DNA from 2 places in the Variovorax defluvii genome. Region 1 is predicted to be linked to the other one. Evidence: predicted binding sites of a transcription regulator. Region 1 holds the regulator's gene; the other holds the start of a gene.

Region 1 (8,472 bases):
GACTGCCGCCCGACTTTGCCGCGCGCGTCGTGACCTGGCAGCGCAGCCACGGCCGCAGCGAGCTGCCGTGGCAAAACACGCGGGACCCCTATCGTGTCTGGCTCTCCGAGGTCATGCTCCAGCAGACCCAGGTCTCGACGGTGCTGGGCTACTTTTCGCGCTTTCTCGAGCACTTTCCCACCGTGGCGGCGTTGGCCGCGGGCACGGAAGACGAGGTGTTCGGTCTCTGGAGCGGCCTGGGCTACTACAGCCGCGCCCGGAACATGCACCGCTGCGCGCAAGAGGTGGTCGCGCGCTTCGGGGGTGTCTTTCCGCGCACCGCTGCCGAGTTGCAGACGCTGCCGGGCATCGGCCGCTCGACCGCAGCCGCCATCGCCGCTTTCTGTTTCGGCGAGCGGGTCGCGATCCTCGACGGCAACGTCAAGCGTGTGCTCACGCGCGTGCTGGCCTTCGATGGCGACCTTGCGACTGCCGCGCAGGAAAAGAGCTTGTGGGCTTTGGCGACGGCGCTGCTGCCCCCGGCAGCGCAGCACGGCGACATTGCCGGCTATACACAGGGCCTGATGGATCTGGGCGCCACCGTCTGCCTTCCGCGCAAGCCGAGCTGCATGATCTGCCCGGCAAGCGAACTTTGCGCGGCGCGGCGGGCCGGCGAACCCGAGCGTTTCCCGGTCAAGACGCGCAAGCTGCGGCGCACCGCCCAATCGCTGTGGATGCTGAAGGCGCATGACTCGCAGGGTCGCGTGTGGCTGGAAAAGCGACCCTCGCGCGGCATTTGGGCCGGGCTGTACTGCCTGCCCGTTGACGAAAGCCGGGGCGCATTGCTGGACCGCCTGTCGTTGGACGCGCGCCGAACGGCCCACGACGGCCCGGCCTTCGTTCACGTATTGACGCACAAGGACCTGCACCTTCACCCGGTATCGGTCCACTGCCCGGACACGCATGCCCCGACCGAGGCCGGCCACTGGTTCGAGGCCGGCGAGTGGGCCGCGCTCGGCTTGCCGGCCCCGGTGCGCAAGCTCCTGCAATCGCAGGATTAGCTCATCGCGTCCAGTTCCCGGTGCCGCTTGAGCGCGGACCAGCGCCCCCCAAAGCCGCGCGCAAGTTGCTCCACCAGGAACACCGATCGGTGCTGGCCCCCGGTGCAGCCGATTGCCACCGTCACGTAGCTGCGGTGATCACGGACCAGAGCGTCGAGCCAGCGCTGGAGGAATTGCTCGATGTCGCCGTACATGCGGGCGACATCGTCGTGTTCTCGCAGCCACTCGATCACCGGCGCATCCCGGCCGTTGAGGGCGCGCAGCGTGGGCACATAGTGCGGATTGGGGAGCATGCGCACGTCGAATACGTAGTCGGCATCCAGCGGCACGCCGCGCTTGAAGGCAAAGGACTCGAACACCAGCGTGAGCGCGCTTTCAGGTGCCGCGATCAGCGCCTTGATGTAGCTCTGCAGCTGCGCCGGCCGGATGAGACTGGTGTCGATCACGTCGGCGCCATCGCGCAGCTCCGCGAGCAGCTCGCGTTCGAGTTCGATGGCCTGTACCAGCACGCGCTGCTGCTCCGGCGCATCGACACCGCCGTCATGGCGCGACAGCGGGTGGCGGCGTCGTGTTTCCGAGTAGCGGCGCACCAGCGCGTCGGTGGTCGCATCCAGAAAAAGGGAACGCAGGGACACGCCTTCGCCGCGCAGCCGCTCCAGTTGCTGAGGCACCAGCGGCAGCGAGACGCCGCTACGCACGTCCATCGCGATGGCCACGCGCTCGGCCTCTCGCTCGCGCTGGAGCGCGATGAAGGGGATGAGCAGCTCGGGCGGCAGGTTGTCGACGCAGTAATACCCTGCGTCCTCGAGGGCATGCAGGGCCACGGACTTGCCGGAGCCGGACATGCCGGTGATCAGGAGCAGTTCCAAGCTCATTTCAGTCACCTCCGCGCTGCGCTCATGCCGAAACCTCCGGCGTCTTCTTCCCCAGCATCTCGCGGGCATGCGCCAGCGAGGTCTGGGAGACGCGTTCCCCACCCAGCATGCGGGCGATCTCGCGGGTTCGGGTGTCTTCGTCGAGCGTCGAGACCTTGCTCTCTGTGCGGACGCCGTCGCGGTCCTTGCTGCTCGTCTGGTGTTTGGCGACCAGCAGATGGTGGTCCGCACAGGCCGCCACCTGCGGCAGATGGGTCACGGCCAGCACCTGCCGATCGCGGCCCAACTGCTTCATCAGCCGGCCGACGGTTTCGGCCACGGCCCCGCCGACACCCGCGTCGACCTCATCGAAGATCAGTGTCTGCGCCGTGCCGAGCCGGCTGGTGGTGACGGCGATCGCGAGTGCGATGCGGGACAGTTCTCCGCCGGAGGCCACCTTGCCGATCGGTCGCGGCGTACTGCCCGGGTGGCCGGCAACCAGGAATGCGACTTCCTCGAGTCCGTGCCGGGCAGGTTCTGCCAGCGCTTCCAGCGTGACCTCGAAACGCCCGCCTTGCATTCCCAGCCCCTGCATGGCCTGCGTGATGGCTTGGGCCAGTCGTGGGGCGGCCTGCGCGCGCGACTTGCTCAGGGCCCGTGCTTCCTTCAGGAACGCCTGCCGGGCCGCCTGTTCGGCGGCCTCCAGCGCCCCCAGGTCGCTTTGGGCATCCAGCGTGTTCAGCTCGGCCCGCCAGCCGGCCAGCAGCGCCGGCAGCTCGTCCGGCTGTCGTTTGTATCGGCGCGCCAGCGACAGCCAGAGCCCCATCCGCTCGTTCAATTCGGCGAGCCGCTGCGGATCGGTGTCGGCCTCGCGCAGGTAGCCGTGCAGCGAATGCGCCGCATCGGAGGCCTGGGCGATGCTCGACGCCAGCACCTCGCCCAGATCCTTGAAGGCCGGCTCGATGTGCTCGCAATCCTGCAGCAGCGCGAGGGCACGGCCGAGTGCGGCGAGGGCGCCATGTTCCTCGTCCTCCAGCGCGCTGGAGGCACCTTGGGCTGCGTCGATGAGTGCCTGTGCGTTCGAGATGCGCGTATGGATGGCCGACAGCTCCTCCCATTCGTCCTCGCCGGGCGCGAGCTTTTCCACCTCGCCCACCTGCCATTGCAGGCGCTCGCGCTCGCGCTGGAGCGAATCCTGTGCCGAACGGGCTTTCTCCAGGGCGGCGATGGCCTGGCGCCAGCGCTGCCAGACCGAGCCGAGCGCGCTCTCGTCGGCACCGGCGTAGGCGTTTAGAAGCCCGCGCACCGCTTCGGGCCGCGTCAGGCTCTGCCATGCGTGCTGGCCGTGAATGTCCAGCAAGCGGTCGCCGAGTTCGCGCAACTGCGCGGCGGTGGCGGGGCTGCCGTTGATCCAGCCCCGACTGCGACCCTGAAGATCGACAGTCCGGCGCAGCAGCAGGGCCTCGCCGGGCTCGAAGCCTCCCTCGTCCAGCCAGGCCGCCAGGGACGGGTCGGCGTCGAATTCGGCGCTGACGTCCAGGCGGTCGGCGCCTTCGCGCACGGCCCCGGCGTCTGCGCGATTGCCCAGGGCGAGTTGCAGGGCGTCGATCAGGATCGACTTCCCGGCGCCGGTCTCTCCAGTGAGGACGGTGAAGCCCGAGGCCAGGTCGAGTTCGAGCGCGCGCACGATGACGAAATCGCGCAAGGCGATGCGACGAAGTGCCATCTCAATACCCGCCCGGGTGCGCCGGGAACTCGGCGTGGCAAGTCCGTGGCGAATGGTGAGCAGGTCGAGCCTTCGGGCTCGTTGGAATACCTTGGCCTGCGATTGCGGTATCCGTTTTCGAAACGGCCATGCGGCTCATGGATCAGGAACCTCCTTCGTTCCAGTGCAGCTTCTTGCGCAGCGTGTCGAAATAGCTCCAGCCACGGGGGTGCAGGAAGCGCACGCGATAGTCGGAGCGGCGGACCACGACCTGGTCGCCGATGGCCAGCGAAGCCAGGGATTGCATGTCGAAATTGGCGCTGGCATCGCGACCGCTCACCAGCTCGATCGACACCTCGTCCGCATCGGGCATGAGGATCGGCCGGTTCGACAGCGAATGGGGTGCGATCGGCACCATCACCCATCCTGGCACCGCTGGATGCATCAGAGGCCCGCCGGCGGAGAGCGCATAGGCGGTGGAACCGGTGGGGGAGGCCACGATGATGCCGTCGGCACGATGATTGGCCACGAAATGGTGACCCACCGTCACCCGCAGTTCCACCATGCCCGAAGTGGCGCCGCGGTTGACGACCACGTCGTTCATGGCGAGAGCGTGGAAAACCGGTGCGCCGTCGCGCATCACCTTGGCCTGCATCAGGCTGCGGTGGTCTTCCTCGTACTCGCCCGCCAGCATGGGGGTCAGGACCGTGCGGTAGTCATTCAGCGAGATGTCGGTGATGAAGCCGAGCCGCCCGCGGTTGATGCCGATCAGGGGCAGCCCGTAGCAGGCCAACTGGCGCCCGATGCCGAGCATGGTGCCGTCGCCGCCGACCACCAGGCCCAGGTCGCACTGGCGGCCGATCTCCTCGACGGTCAGGGCCGCGCGGCGGGTCTGCGGGGGCTGGCTGTCCGGCGCCTGCTCGACGACGACCTCGCAGCCCTGCGATTCCAGGAAGGCGCCGATTTCCTCCATGGTCTCATCCTGCGCACCGGCCTGCGCTCGCCCGCCCGCGGGCTGGTACTTGCCGATCAATGCCACGCGCCGGAAGCTAGATGTCATTCGTAAATTACAACACTAAAATCTTTCAATGCTGGACGAACGCGCCAAGTTGCTGCTCAAGACTCTGGTCGAGCGCTACATTGCCGAGGGGCAACCCGTAGGCTCCAGGACGCTGTCCCGGGCCTCGGGTCTGGAGCTGTCACCCGCGACCATTCGCAACGTCATGTCCGACCTCGAAGCGCTCGGACTGATCGCCAGTCCACATACGTCCGCCGGCAGGGTGCCGACAGCGCGTGGCTACCGGTTGTTCGTCGACACCATGCTGACGGCGCAGCGTGAGGACTTCACCGCGCCCAGTATCGCGCCGGACCAGCCTCAGAAGGTGATCGCCAACGCGGCCACGCTGTTGTCCAACCTTTCCCAGTTCGTCGGTGTCGTGATGGCGCCCCGCCGCGCATCGGTGTTCCGGCAGATCGAGTTTCTGCGGCTGTCGGAGCGCCGTTTGCTGGTGATCATCGTGTCACCCGACGGGGACGTGCAGAACCGCGTCATCTTTCCCGAGGTCGACTATTCGCAGTCGCAACTGGTGGAAGCCTCGAACTACATCAACTCGCACTTCGCGGGCCTGTCGATCGAGCAGGTACGAGACCGCCTGCAGTCCGAGATCGAGCAGTTGCGGGGCGAGATCGCGGCGCTCATGCAGGCGGCCGTGCAGGTCAGCTCCGAGGTCATGACCGAGGCGCAGGACGAAGTCGTGATCGCAGGCGAGCGCAACTTGCTGTCCGTCACCGACTTTTCCAGCGACATGAGTCACCTGCGCCGCGCCTTCGACCTGTTCGAGCAAAAGGCCCAGTTGCTGCGTCTGCTCGACGTCTCGAGCCAGGCGGAGGGCGTGCGCATCTTCATCGGTGGTGAGAGCCAGGTCGTGCCTTTCGAGGACCTTTCCATCGTGAGTGCGAACTACGAGGTGGACGGCGAAGTGGTCGGCACGCTCGGCGTCATCGGGCCGACGCGGATGCACTACGACCGGATGATCCAGATCGTGGACATCACGTCGCGGCTGGTTTCCAACGCTTTGTCGCACCGCAAGTAGAGCCGCGACGCCGCCCACTAGAATCCCGCCAGCGTGGGCCGTTAGCTCAGTTGGTTAGAGCAGCGGACTCATAATCCGTTGGTCCCTGGTTCAAGCCCAGGACGGCCTACCACCGCGCTCAGCACACGTACGAGGAGCGGCCCGCATAAGCGTGCTATACTCGCAAGCTGTGCGGCTGTAGCTCAGTTGGATAGAGTACTTGGCTACGAACCAAGGGGTCGTGGGTTCGAATCCTGCCAGCCGCGCCATCATCAGGAAAGCCTGCAACGAAAGTTGCAGGCTTTTTTCCTTTGGAGCGTGTGGCGATGAGCAAGGCATTCACCAAAGAAAGCGATGCAGACGACGACGATGCCGAACCGGGCAGTGCGCCGCCCTTGCCTGCTGGCGGCAAGAACTACATCACTCCCCAGGGGTATGCGCGTTTGCGGGCCGAGTTGATCGATCTGATGGACGTGGAGCGACCCAAGGTGGTCGAAGCGGTTCATTGGGCCGCCAAGAACGGCGACCGGTCGGAGAACGGCGACTATCTCTATGGGAAGAAGCGGCTGCGCGAGATCGATCGGCGCATTCGCTTTCTAACCAAGCGGCTGGAGATCGCGGAGGTGACTGATCCCGCCGTTCATCATGGGCGCGACCAGATCTTTTTCGGCGCCACGGTGCGCTATGCCGACGAAACAGGCGACGAGCGCGAACTGACCATCATGGGCATCGACGAGGCCGACAGTGCGCACGGCCAGGTGAGCTGGATCTCGCCGATCGCGCGAGCCCTGCTGAAGCAGCGCGAAGGCGACGTGGTCAGGCTCGCCACGCCCGGGGGCGTGCACGACATCGAGATTCTGTCGGTGAGTTACCCACCGCCGGTCGGCTGAACCAGGCTCAGAGCGCCGGCACGGTGCGTGCCGCCGCGAGAACCGAGGGCGTGCGGCGCGCGGCCCGCAGGACCGCCTCGAGATGGGCGCGGTCCCGAACCGCGATCACGAATCGAAGATCGGTGGAGTCCTGAGGTGTCTCGTCGGCCATTTCCACGTGCGTGATGTCGGCTTCCGCGTCAGCGAGGGTGGACGCCACGCGCGCCAGGACCCCTTTGTCGTTGCGGACCGTGATGACCACGCCCGTCTCGAAGGTCCGCACCGGTTCATCCGCCCACTCGACGGCGAAGAATCGCTCGCTGTCCTTGTGCCGCAGGCGCTGGCCGACGCCACAAGACTCCGTGTGCACGACCAGGCCTTCACCGTGGCCCAGGTATCCCACGATCGGGTCGTCCGGAATAGGCCGGCAGCACAGCGCAAAGCGGACCGAGGAGTTTTCGCTGCCGTCCAGCGTGACCGCGCCCTGCGAGACGGCTTCGTGCGCCGTGAAGCGCTCGCGGCTGAGCATCAGGGCATCGGGCTTTTCGCCGCGTTCGGCCAAGAGCGCCATCAGCCGCTTGGCCACGATGCTGGCGATGCGCTTGCCCAGGCCGATATCGGTGAGAAGTTCCGAGCGCGTCCGGTTGCCCGTGAAGCGCAGCAGCTTTTCCCAGATCTGCTGATGTTCTTCGTCGTCGCCCGGCAGTTTGCCCAGGCCTTCGGCGCGCAGCGCTTGGGCCAGCAATTTCTCGCCCAGACCCTCGGACTCGGCATGGGCCAGTGTCTTGAGGTAGTGGCGGATCTTCGAGCGCGCGCGGCCGGTGCGCACGAAGCCCAGCCAAGCCGGGTTGGGTGTGGACACGGGAGCCGTGATCACCTCCACCACGTCACCATTCTTGAGTTCGGTGCGAAGCGGCACCTGGTCGCCGTTGATGCGGGCGGCGGAAGTGTGGTCGCCGATGTTGCTGTGGATCGCGTAGGCGAAGTCGACCACCGTGGCGCCGCGCGGGAGGGCCAGGATCTGGCTCTTGGGCGTGAAGACGTACACCGCATCGGGAAACAGATCGACCTTCACGTGGTCCCAGAACTCGGCGGCATCGCGCGTCTCGTCCTGGATGTCGAGCAGGGATTGCAGCCACTTGGTGCCCAGGCGATCTCCCGACGGGGTACTCGGCTCTGACGCCTTGTAGAGCCAATGGGCTGCCACGCCGGACTCGGCCACCACGTGCATGGCCTCGGTGCGCAGCTGGAATTCGACGCTGACGCCCGCCGGCCCCACCAGCGTGGTGTGAAGGGACTGGTAGCCGTTGAGTTTCGCGATCGCGATGTGATCCTTGAACTTGCCGGGCAGCGGCTTGTACATCTGGTGCAGGATGCCCAGGCCCGTGTAGCAGGCGATCACCGACGGCACGATCAATCGGAAGCCGTAGATGTCGGTCACCTGGGCGAAGCTCAAGTGCTTTTCTTCCATCTTGCGGTAAATGGAATAGAGCGTCTTTTCCCGACCGGCGATCCGCACGCTCATGTTGGCTGCGGCGAAGGCGGCTTCCAGCTCCTGCTGCACTTTCTGGATCAGGTCGCGGCGCCGGCCGCGGGCCTTGGCGACGGCCTTGGCAAGGATCGCGTAGCGCCAGGGTCGAAGGTGGCGGAAGGAGAGATCCTGCAGTTCCCGGTAGGTCTGGTTGAGGCCGAGCCGATGCGCGATGGGCGCGTAGATATCCAGGGTTTCGCGAGAGATGCGCGCCCATTTTTCCCGCGGGGCATCTTCCAGGGTGCGCATGTTGTGTGTGCGGTCCGCCAGCTTGACCAGGATGACACGGACGTCGCGCGCCATCGCCAGCAGCATCTTGCGGAAGGACTCTGCCTGATTCTCCTCGCGCGTGTTGAAGCGCAGCTTGTCCAGCTTGGTGAGGCCATCCACCAGCTCCGCGA
Region 2 (8,472 bases), on a different contig from region 1:
CCAACGCCGGCGCGAACGACCCGGGCGTGAAGTCGGTTCGCCAGATCTTCGATTACTACAAGAAACATGGCATCCGGACCGAGGTCATGGGCGCAAGCTTTCGCAACGTCGGCCAGATCGCCGCGCTGGCCGGCTGCGACCTGTTGACCATCAGCCCTGAGCTGCTGGGCGAGTTGGCCGCCAGCGAGGCACCGCTGTCGCATGCGCTCGATGCCAAGGCCGCGCAAGCGCTCGATCTTCCCCAGCGGGTGCTGGACGAAGCCGCCTTCCGCTTCGCCCTCAACGAGGACGCGATGGCGACCGAGAAGCTGGCCGAGGGCATTCGTGCCTTCGCCGCCGACGCGGTCAAGCTCGAAAGGTTGATGCAGGAGGTTGCATGATCACTGCCACGCGCACACGCTGCGACCGCACCGCGGCCTGGGGTCATCTGCAAGCCCACTACGAGGCCGCTGGCCGAAGCTTCGATCTGCGCCAGGCCTTCGCGGCCGATCCCCGGCGCTTTGAGGTCTTCAGCCAACCCGCCCCGCATCTCTTCGCCGACCTGTCCAAGAACCTGGTCGATGCGAAGACCGAGGAACTGCTGCTGGCCCTGGCCCGCGAAGCCGGCCTCGAAGCCCATCGCGACGCGATGTTCGCGGGCGAGCACATCAACGCGACCGAGAACCGGGCCGTGCTCCACACCCTGCTGCGGGCGCCGGCCGGAACGGCAGTGCCATCCTCGCTGGCGGACGCGCACGCCGAGGTGCAGGCCACGCTCGACGCGATGCTGGCTTTTGCCGAGCGCGTGCGTGCCGACCACACCATCACCGACGTGGTCAACATCGGCATCGGCGGCTCGGACCTGGGGCCGCAGATGGTGGTGCGTGCGCTCGATGCGCAGGTGGCGCGAGGCAAGCGCTTCCACTTCGTCTCCAATGTCGACGGCCACGAACTGGCCGCCGTGCTGCGCGGTCTGGCGCCCGAGCACACGTTGTTCCTGGTGGCCTCCAAGACCTTCACCACGGCCGAGACCATGGCCAACGCGCAGTCGGCGAAGCGATGGTTCGAGCAATCGGGCAACGTCGACATCGCCCACCATTTCGCCGCGCTCACGACCAACGTGGAGGCGGCGCGCACCTTTGGCATCGAGACCACTTTCGGCTTCTGGGACTGGGTCGGCGGGCGCTATTCGCTGTGGTCTTCCATCGGGTTGCCGATCGCCTTGGCCATCGGTGCGGAGGGCTTCCGGCGCCTGCTGGCCGGCGCCCATGCGATGGATGAGCATTTCCGCAGCGCGCCGCTGGAACGGAACCTGCCGGTGCGGCTCGGCCTGCTCGACGTCTGGTACCGCAACTTCCACCGTTTCGCAAGCCGCAGCATCGCGCCGTACCACAGTGCCCTGCAGCGCCTTCCCGCCTATTTGCAGCAACTGGAGATGGAGAGCAACGGCAAGCAGGTCGATGCCGAGGGGGCCGCACTGCCGCTGGGAACCTCACCCGTACTCTGGGGAGAGCCCGGCACCAACGGCCAGCACGCCTACTTCCAGATGCTGCACCAGGGCACGGACGTGATTCCTCTGGAGTTCATCGCCGTGCGTGATCCGGCGCACGACCTGGAGGGCCACCATCCCAAGTTGCTGGCCAATGCGCTCGCGCAGGCGCAGGCCTTGATGGTCGGCAAGGAGGATGCGGGCGGCCACCGCAACTTTCCCGGCAACCGGCCGAGCAGTTTCTTCGTCTTCGAACGGCTCGACGCCGAGACGCTCGGCGCCTTCCTCGCGATGTACGAGCACCGGGTGTTCACCAGCGGCGCGCTGTGGGGCATCAACAGCTTCGACCAATGGGGCGTGGAACTCGGCAAGGTGCTGGCCAAGGACATCGAGCCCCGGCTCGCCTCGGGCAATACCGCCGGGCTGGATGCCTCCACCGCCGGGCTGCTGGCACGGCTGCGGTAGTCATCAGCGAACGGCGAACGGCCCTTTATGATGGCCCCGGGAGTTTTCCCGTGGGACTATCAAGAGGAGTTGTTCGATGAATTTTCAAGAAGCCGTCAAGACCTGCTTCAGCAAATACGTGGACTTCAGCGGCCGCGCCTCGCGGTCCGAGTACTGGTGGTTCGTGCTGGCCTACGTGATCGCCGCGATCGTGGCCGGTCTCATTCACGAGGCGGTCTATGGCCTCGTCGTCCTCGCATTCCTGCTGCCCCTGCTGTCGGCCGGGGCGCGCCGCCTGCACGACATCGGCAAGAGCGGCTGGTGGCTGCTGCTGGGGCTGATTCCGCTGGTCAACCTCGTGCTGCTCTATTTCACCGTGCAGCCCAGCCAGGCGGAGAGCAATGAGTACGGATCGCCGCCGCTCGCCACCGCGGCTTGACCCTTTTCTTGCGCCACATAAAAAAACCCGCGGCTTGCGCCGCGGGTTTTTTGTTGGCCGAGGGCCGGGCTTCTTACATGCCCATGCCGCCCATGCCACCCATGCCGCCCATGTCGGGCATGCCGCCGCCGGCAGGCGCGTCGTCCTTCGGCGCTTCGGCGACCATGGCTTCGGTCGTCAGCAGCAGGGAGGCCACCGAAGCGGCGTTCTGCAGCGCAGTGCGGGTCACCTTGGTCGGATCGAGAATGCCCAGTTCGAGCATGTCGCCGTAGCTGTCGTTCTGCGCATTGAAGCCGTAGTTGCCCTTGCCGGCCAGCACGTTGTTCACCACCACGCTGGCTTCGCCGCCGGCGTTGTTGACGATCTCGCGCAGCGGCGATTCGACGGCCTTGAGCACCAGCTTGATGCCGGCGTCCTGGTCGGCGTTGTCACCCTTGAGCTTGTCGCCCACGGCCTGCTTGGCACGCAGCAGCGCCACGCCGCCGCCGGCCACCACGCCTTCTTCCACTGCAGCGCGGGTGGCGTGCAGGGCGTCTTCGACGCGGGCCTTCTTTTCCTTCATCTCGACTTCGGTCGCGGCACCGACCTTGATCACGGCCACGCCGCCGGCCAGCTTGGCCACGCGCTCTTGCAGCTTCTCGCGGTCGTAGTCGCTGGTGGCTTCCTCGATCTGCACGCGAATCTGCTTCACGCGGGCTTCGATGTCGGCGTTGGCGCCGGCGCCGTCGATGATGATGGTGTTTTCCTTGCCCACTTCGATGCGCTTGGCCTGGCCGAGGTCAGCCAGCGTCACCTTCTCGAGGGTCAGGCCCACTTCTTCCGCGATGACCTTGCCGCCCGTCAGGATGGCGATGTCTTCCAGCATGGCCTTGCGGCGGTCGCCGAAGCCAGGCGCCTTGACGGCCACGACCTTCAGGATGCCACGGATGGTGTTCACCACCAGGGTCGCGAGGGCTTCGCCTTCGACTTCCTCGGCGACGACCAGCAGCGGACGGCCGGCCTTGGCGACTTGCTCCAGCGTGGGCAGCAGGTCGCGGATGTTGCTGATCTTCTTGTCGAACAGCAGCACGAAGGGGTTTTCGAGGATCGCGCTCTGCTTGTCGGGGTTGTTGATGAAGTAGGGCGACAGGTAGCCGCGGTCGAACTGCATGCCCTCGACCACGTCCAGCTCGCTCTCGAGCGACTTGCCGTCCTCGACGGTGATCACGCCTTCCTTGCCGACCTTGTCCATGGCGTCGGCAATGATCTTGCCGATGGTCTCGTCGCTGTTGGCCGAGATCGAGCCGACCTGCGCGATTTCCTTCGAAGTGGTGGTGGCCTTCGAGGCCTTCTTCAGCTCTTCGACCAGGGCAGTCACCGCCTTGTCGATGCCGCGCTTCAGGTCCATCGGATTGATGCCGGCGGCCACGTACTTGAAGCCTTCGCGAACGATGGCCTGGGCCAGCACGGTCGCGGTGGTGGTGCCGTCACCGGCGTTGTCGGAGGTCTTGGAGGCGACTTCCTTCACGAGCTGGGCGCCCATGTTCTGGAGCTTGTCCTTGAGCTCGATTTCCTTGGCGACGGACACGCCGTCCTTGGTCACGGTGGGAGCGCCGAAGGATCGCTCGAGCACCACGTTGCGGCCCTTGGGGCCCAGGGTCACCTTGACCGCGTTGGCCAGGATGTTCACGCCTTCGACCATGCGTGCACGGGCTTCGCCGCCGAACACTACGTCTTTTGCTGCCATGAGATATCTCCGAAAAAAATGTGGATCTAGTCAGTGGGGGACAGAGCAGCGGGCCGCTGTGCGCTCGCCGCGTCTGCCCCGAAGAATCACTTCGCTTCGACGACCGCGAACAGGTCGTCTTCCTTCATGACCAGCAGCTCGTCGCCATCGACCTTCACGGTCTGGCCGCTGTACTTGCCGAACAGGACGCGGTCGCCGACCTTGACGCTCATGGCCGACAATTCGCCCTTGTCGTTCTTCTTGCCCGGGCCCACCGCCAGCACCTCGCCCTGATCGGGCTTTTCGGCGGCGTTGTCGGGGATCACGATGCCCGAGGCGGTCTTGGTTTCGCTTTCAATGCGCTTGACGATCACGCGATCGGCCAAAGGACGAAGTTTCATTGCATCTCCTGAATAGAAACGGGGTTGTTTGGACGCCGGCTCTTGAGTGCCGGCTGACCATCCACTGGAAGCGGTGTTGTTAGCACTCCTCTTCAGCGAGTGCTAATCATAAGGGCAAATCTGACGCTTTCAAGAGCCAACGGCCGATGGTTCCGCGACGCTTTCGCGTTCGGTCGGCCAGTCCGCGCCCTGCACGGCCAGCAGACCGGAACGCCCTGGCACGCGGCCCAGCCCGATCCTGTGACGAGGCAGGGCCGATGCCGGATCCCGATGAAGGCGCTCCAACGCGACCAGTTCGTGCCCCTGGGCCTGCCAGCCGGCGAGCAGGCGTTCGAACACCGGGCGCAGCTTCTGGCCTTCGAGTTCGGCATGCAGGGTGTAGACCTGGTCCCGCGCGCTGCGCTCGGTCCGTTCCAGAAGATGACGATGGACGTTCCCTTCGTCGAGTCCATCCAGGCCGATGAGCTCGTCGAGCGTCGGGAGGGTGGTCGGGTACTGCGGTGGCCCCATCACCGTGCCGTCGTCGGCCACCGGCATGAAGGGATGGGTGCCGCGCGTGTCCGACGCGAATTCGACGCCCAGTGTCGCCTGGGCGCGTGCGGCTGCCGCGTTGAATTGCCAACCCGCGGCGCCGTGCAGCCGCGCGGGCTCGCCGAAAACTTCGGCATGGCGTGCCAGGGCACGGCGCATCTCGCGTTCGGCCCAGGCGGCATCGCGGCTGAGCAACTGGTCCTGCCAGCGCACATGGTCCCAGCAGTGCACGCCGACCTCGAAGCCGGCATCGCGCACGCTGCGCAGCGTGGACGCCTCCCGCCGCCCGATGTCCGGGCCTGGCAGCAGCACGCCGTACAAGAGGGTGCGCAGGCCATAGTGCTCGAGCACCGAGGTGCGTGCCACTTTGCCGATGAAACCGGGGCGCAGCACGCGAAGGATGGCACGGCCTGTGTGGTCCGGTCCCAGACTGAAAAGGAAGCTCGCGCCGCAGTGCCGGCTCTCCAGCAACTGCACCAGGGCCGGCACGCCCTCGCGTGTCCCGCGCCAGGTGTCGACGTCGACCTTCAGGGCGATCCGCGCCACGGGCTTAAGCCACCAGGTCGGCGGCGGCCGCGGCGTGGTCGCGGTAATAGGCGAACATTTCGCGCAGGGCCTCCTGCATGCCGACGCGTGGCTGCCAACGCAGGTCGTCCATGGTGCGGCGGATGTCGGGCACGCGGTGCAGCACGTCCTGGTAGCCGCTGCCGTAATAGTCCGCCGAGGCGACGTCGATCAGCTCGACCGAGGCCGCGGCTTCCTGGTACTCGGGCAGGGTGCTCGCGAGGTCGAGCATCATCCGGGCCAGTGCGCGGATCGAATGGTTGTTGTGCGGGTTGCCGATGTTGTAGATCTTGCCATCGGCGATGCCGCCCTCGTTCGCGATGATCTTCACGAGGGCGTCGATGCCGTCGTCCACGTAGGTGAACGCGCGCTGCTGGCGGCCGCCGTCGACCAGCCGGATCGGTTCCCCCCGCACGATGTGGCCGAGGAACTGGGTGAGCACGCGGCTGGAGCCTTCCTTTGGCGCGTGGATGCTGTCGAGCCCCGGCCCGATCCAGTTGAAGGGGCGGAACAGGGTGTAGCGCAGACCTTCCTGCTGGCCGTAGGCGTGGATCACGCGGTCCATCAGCTGCTTGGCGCAGGCGTAGATCCAGCGCGGCTTGTTGATCGGACCGTAGACCAGGTTGGATGCGTCCGGGTCGAACTGGTCGTCGGTGCACATCCCATAGACCTCGCTGGTGGAGGGGAAGACCACACGCTTGCGGTAGCGCAGGCACTGTCGCACGATGGGCAGGTTGGCTTCGAAGTCGAGCTCGAAAACGCGCAGCGGCTCGCGCACGTAGGTGGCCGGCGTCGCGATGGCCACCAGCGGCAGCACCACGTCGCATTTCTTGACGTGGTATTCGATCCATTCCTTGTTGATGGTGATGTCACCCTCGAAGAAGTGGAAGCGCGGATTCGACATCCAGGGCTCGACGCGGTCCGACAGCATGTCCATGCCGTACACCTGCCAGTCGGTGCGCTCCATGATCTGGCGCGTGAGGTGGTGGCCGATGAAGCCGTTGACGCCGAGGATGAGGACTTTGAGCATGGCGGTGATCGTCCGAAGAAGTGATGGAGTTCAGGTGTCGGCTGCGACCCAGCGGCCGGCGTGGAGGGCCTCGAAGCATCCGGCGTCGAGTGGCTGCGCATCGCCGTCGCGCCGAGCCGCAAGCACCTTCAAGGCGCTGCCGTCGGCCGCGATGAGCCACAGCGCGGCTCCGTCGCTCACCAGCCGCAGCCCGCTGCCGGGCATGCTGCCGGGTGTCCTGGCATGCTGGGTGCGTTCGATGAAGACGCGCCGGCCGTGCAATTGCAGGAAGGCCGGTGGGTAGGGCGGGGCGAGCGCGCGTACCAGGTCGTGGATCTGCCGCGCGTCCGCGTCGGCGGGAATGCGGCCGTCCTCGGGCCGGCGCCCGCCGAAGTAGCGGCCTTGCGACAGGTCCTGCATCCATTCCAGCGCGCTGCCGGCGATCAACTCGGGCAGGCTGCGCGCGAGTACGATTTCGGCCGCCACGGTCACCTTGCCGAATACCTCGTGCGCCGTGTCGTCGGACAGGATGGGTACCGCGAGCTGGTCGACGATCGGACCGTTGTCGGGCTTCTCGTTCATGCGGTGCAGCGTGGCCCCGGTCTCGTGCTCGCCGTGGAGCACGGCCCAGTTCACCGGTGCGCGGCCGCGGTAGCGCGGCAGCAGCGAGCCGTGCATGTTGTAGGCGCCGCGGCGCGGCACTTGCAGCCAGTCCGGCTTGAGCATCTTCCGGTAGTAGAAGGAGAAGAGGAAGTCCGGCTCGGCCGCCCGCGCGGCGGCCAGCAACGCCGGGTCGTGCGGATCTTCCGGCGCCTCACAGCGCAGGCCGTACTCGGCCGCCACGGCCGCGACGCTGCCGAACCAGATGGTCTCGCCCGCCGCATCGGCATGGGTCACGACCAGCGGGACCTCGACGCCCGCGTCGAGCAGGACGCGCAGGCAGCGCACGCCGACGTCGTGGTAAGCGAAAACGACGGCGCGAGCGGGACGGCCGATGGCGTTCGCGCCGCTCATCGCTCCTGCTCCAGGATCGCGCGGACCTGGTAGCGCGGCCGCGCCCGCACCTCCTCGTAGATGCGGCCGATGTATTCGCCCAGGAGGCCGATGCCGAAGAGGGCCAGGCCGACCAGCAGGAACAGCAGCGCGAACAGGGTGAAGAGGCCGCCTTCCTCGGGGCCGAGCAGCAGGCGCCGCCCGGCCAGGAGCACGAACAATGCACCGGAGAGCAGCGAGACCACGAAGCCCAGCATGGAGAAGGCCTGCAGCGGCATCACCGAGAAGCCGGTGATGAGGTCGAAGTTCAGGCGGATGAGCCGGTACAGCGAGTACTTGGACTCGCCCGCATGGCGAGCCTCGTGGCCCACCACCACCTCCACCGGGTTCCTGGCGAAGTGGTAGGCCAGCGCGGGGATGAACGTGTTCATCTCGTTGCACCGGTTGATGAGTTGCACGATTTCCCGGCTGTAGCCGCGCATCATGCAGCCCTGGTCGGTCATCGCGATGCCGGTGATGCGGTGGCGCAGACGGTTCATCGCGCGCGACGCCCAGTCGCGCCAGGCTGCATCCTGCCGGTCCCGACGGATGGACCCCACGTAGTCGTGGCCGCTGTCCATGGCCTGGATCAGCAGGCGGATGTCCTCGGGCGGGTTCTGCAGGTCGGCGTCGAGCGTGACCACGCGCGCGCCGCGGCAGTGCTCGAAGCCTGCAAGGATCGCCCGGTGCTGGCCGAAGTTGCCGTTCAACAGGATCACGCGCGTGACCTCGGGCCGGCGCTCGAACTGCCCGGCCAGCAGCGCGGCCGAGCGGTCGCGGCTGCCGTCGTCGATGAACACCACTTCGTAGTCGAGGCCCAGCGCATCCAGCGCCGGGTACAGCCGCCCGAAGAGTGCGGGCAGGCCCGGCTCTTCGTTG

The links. The regulator HrcA, encoded in region 1, represses chaperone genes, less so after heat shock. The targets are predictions, from matches to a motif close to TTAGCACTCNNNNNNNNNGAGTGCTAA.
Region 2: groES (co-chaperone GroES) is a predicted target of HrcA. The motif match lies at 4,537-4,563, and genes of this name have one in related genera.

Annotation. Positions count from the first base shown of each region.
Region 1 is NZ_BAABGJ010000011.1:61,833-70,304, reverse strand. It holds gene mutY (A/G-specific adenine glycosylase) at 1-1,040, shown strand, start outside; gene rapZ (RNase adapter RapZ) at 1,037-1,915, opposite strand; gene recN (DNA repair protein RecN) at 1,938-3,620, opposite strand; gene ABEA07_RS07250 (NAD kinase) at 3,763-4,659, opposite strand; gene hrcA (heat-inducible transcriptional repressor HrcA) at 4,688-5,692, shown strand; tRNA gene ABEA07_RS07240 (tRNA-Ile) at 5,728-5,804, shown strand; tRNA gene ABEA07_RS07235 (tRNA-Arg) at 5,864-5,940, shown strand; gene greB (transcription elongation factor GreB) at 5,998-6,561, shown strand; gene ABEA07_RS07225 (RelA/SpoT family protein) at 6,569-8,472, opposite strand, start outside.
Region 2 is NZ_BAABGJ010000001.1:235,974-244,445, reverse strand. It holds gene tal (transaldolase) at 1-380, shown strand, start outside; gene pgi (glucose-6-phosphate isomerase) at 377-1,933, shown strand; gene ABEA07_RS01170 (DUF805 domain-containing protein) at 2,010-2,351, shown strand; gene groL (chaperonin GroEL) at 2,425-4,077, opposite strand; gene groES (co-chaperone GroES) at 4,164-4,457, opposite strand; gene ABEA07_RS01155 (polysaccharide deacetylase family protein) at 4,587-5,534, opposite strand; gene ABEA07_RS01150 (bifunctional UDP-4-keto-pentose/UDP-xylose synthase) at 5,539-6,582, opposite strand; gene ABEA07_RS01145 (formyltransferase) at 6,613-7,575, opposite strand; gene ABEA07_RS01140 (glycosyltransferase) at 7,572-8,472, opposite strand, start outside.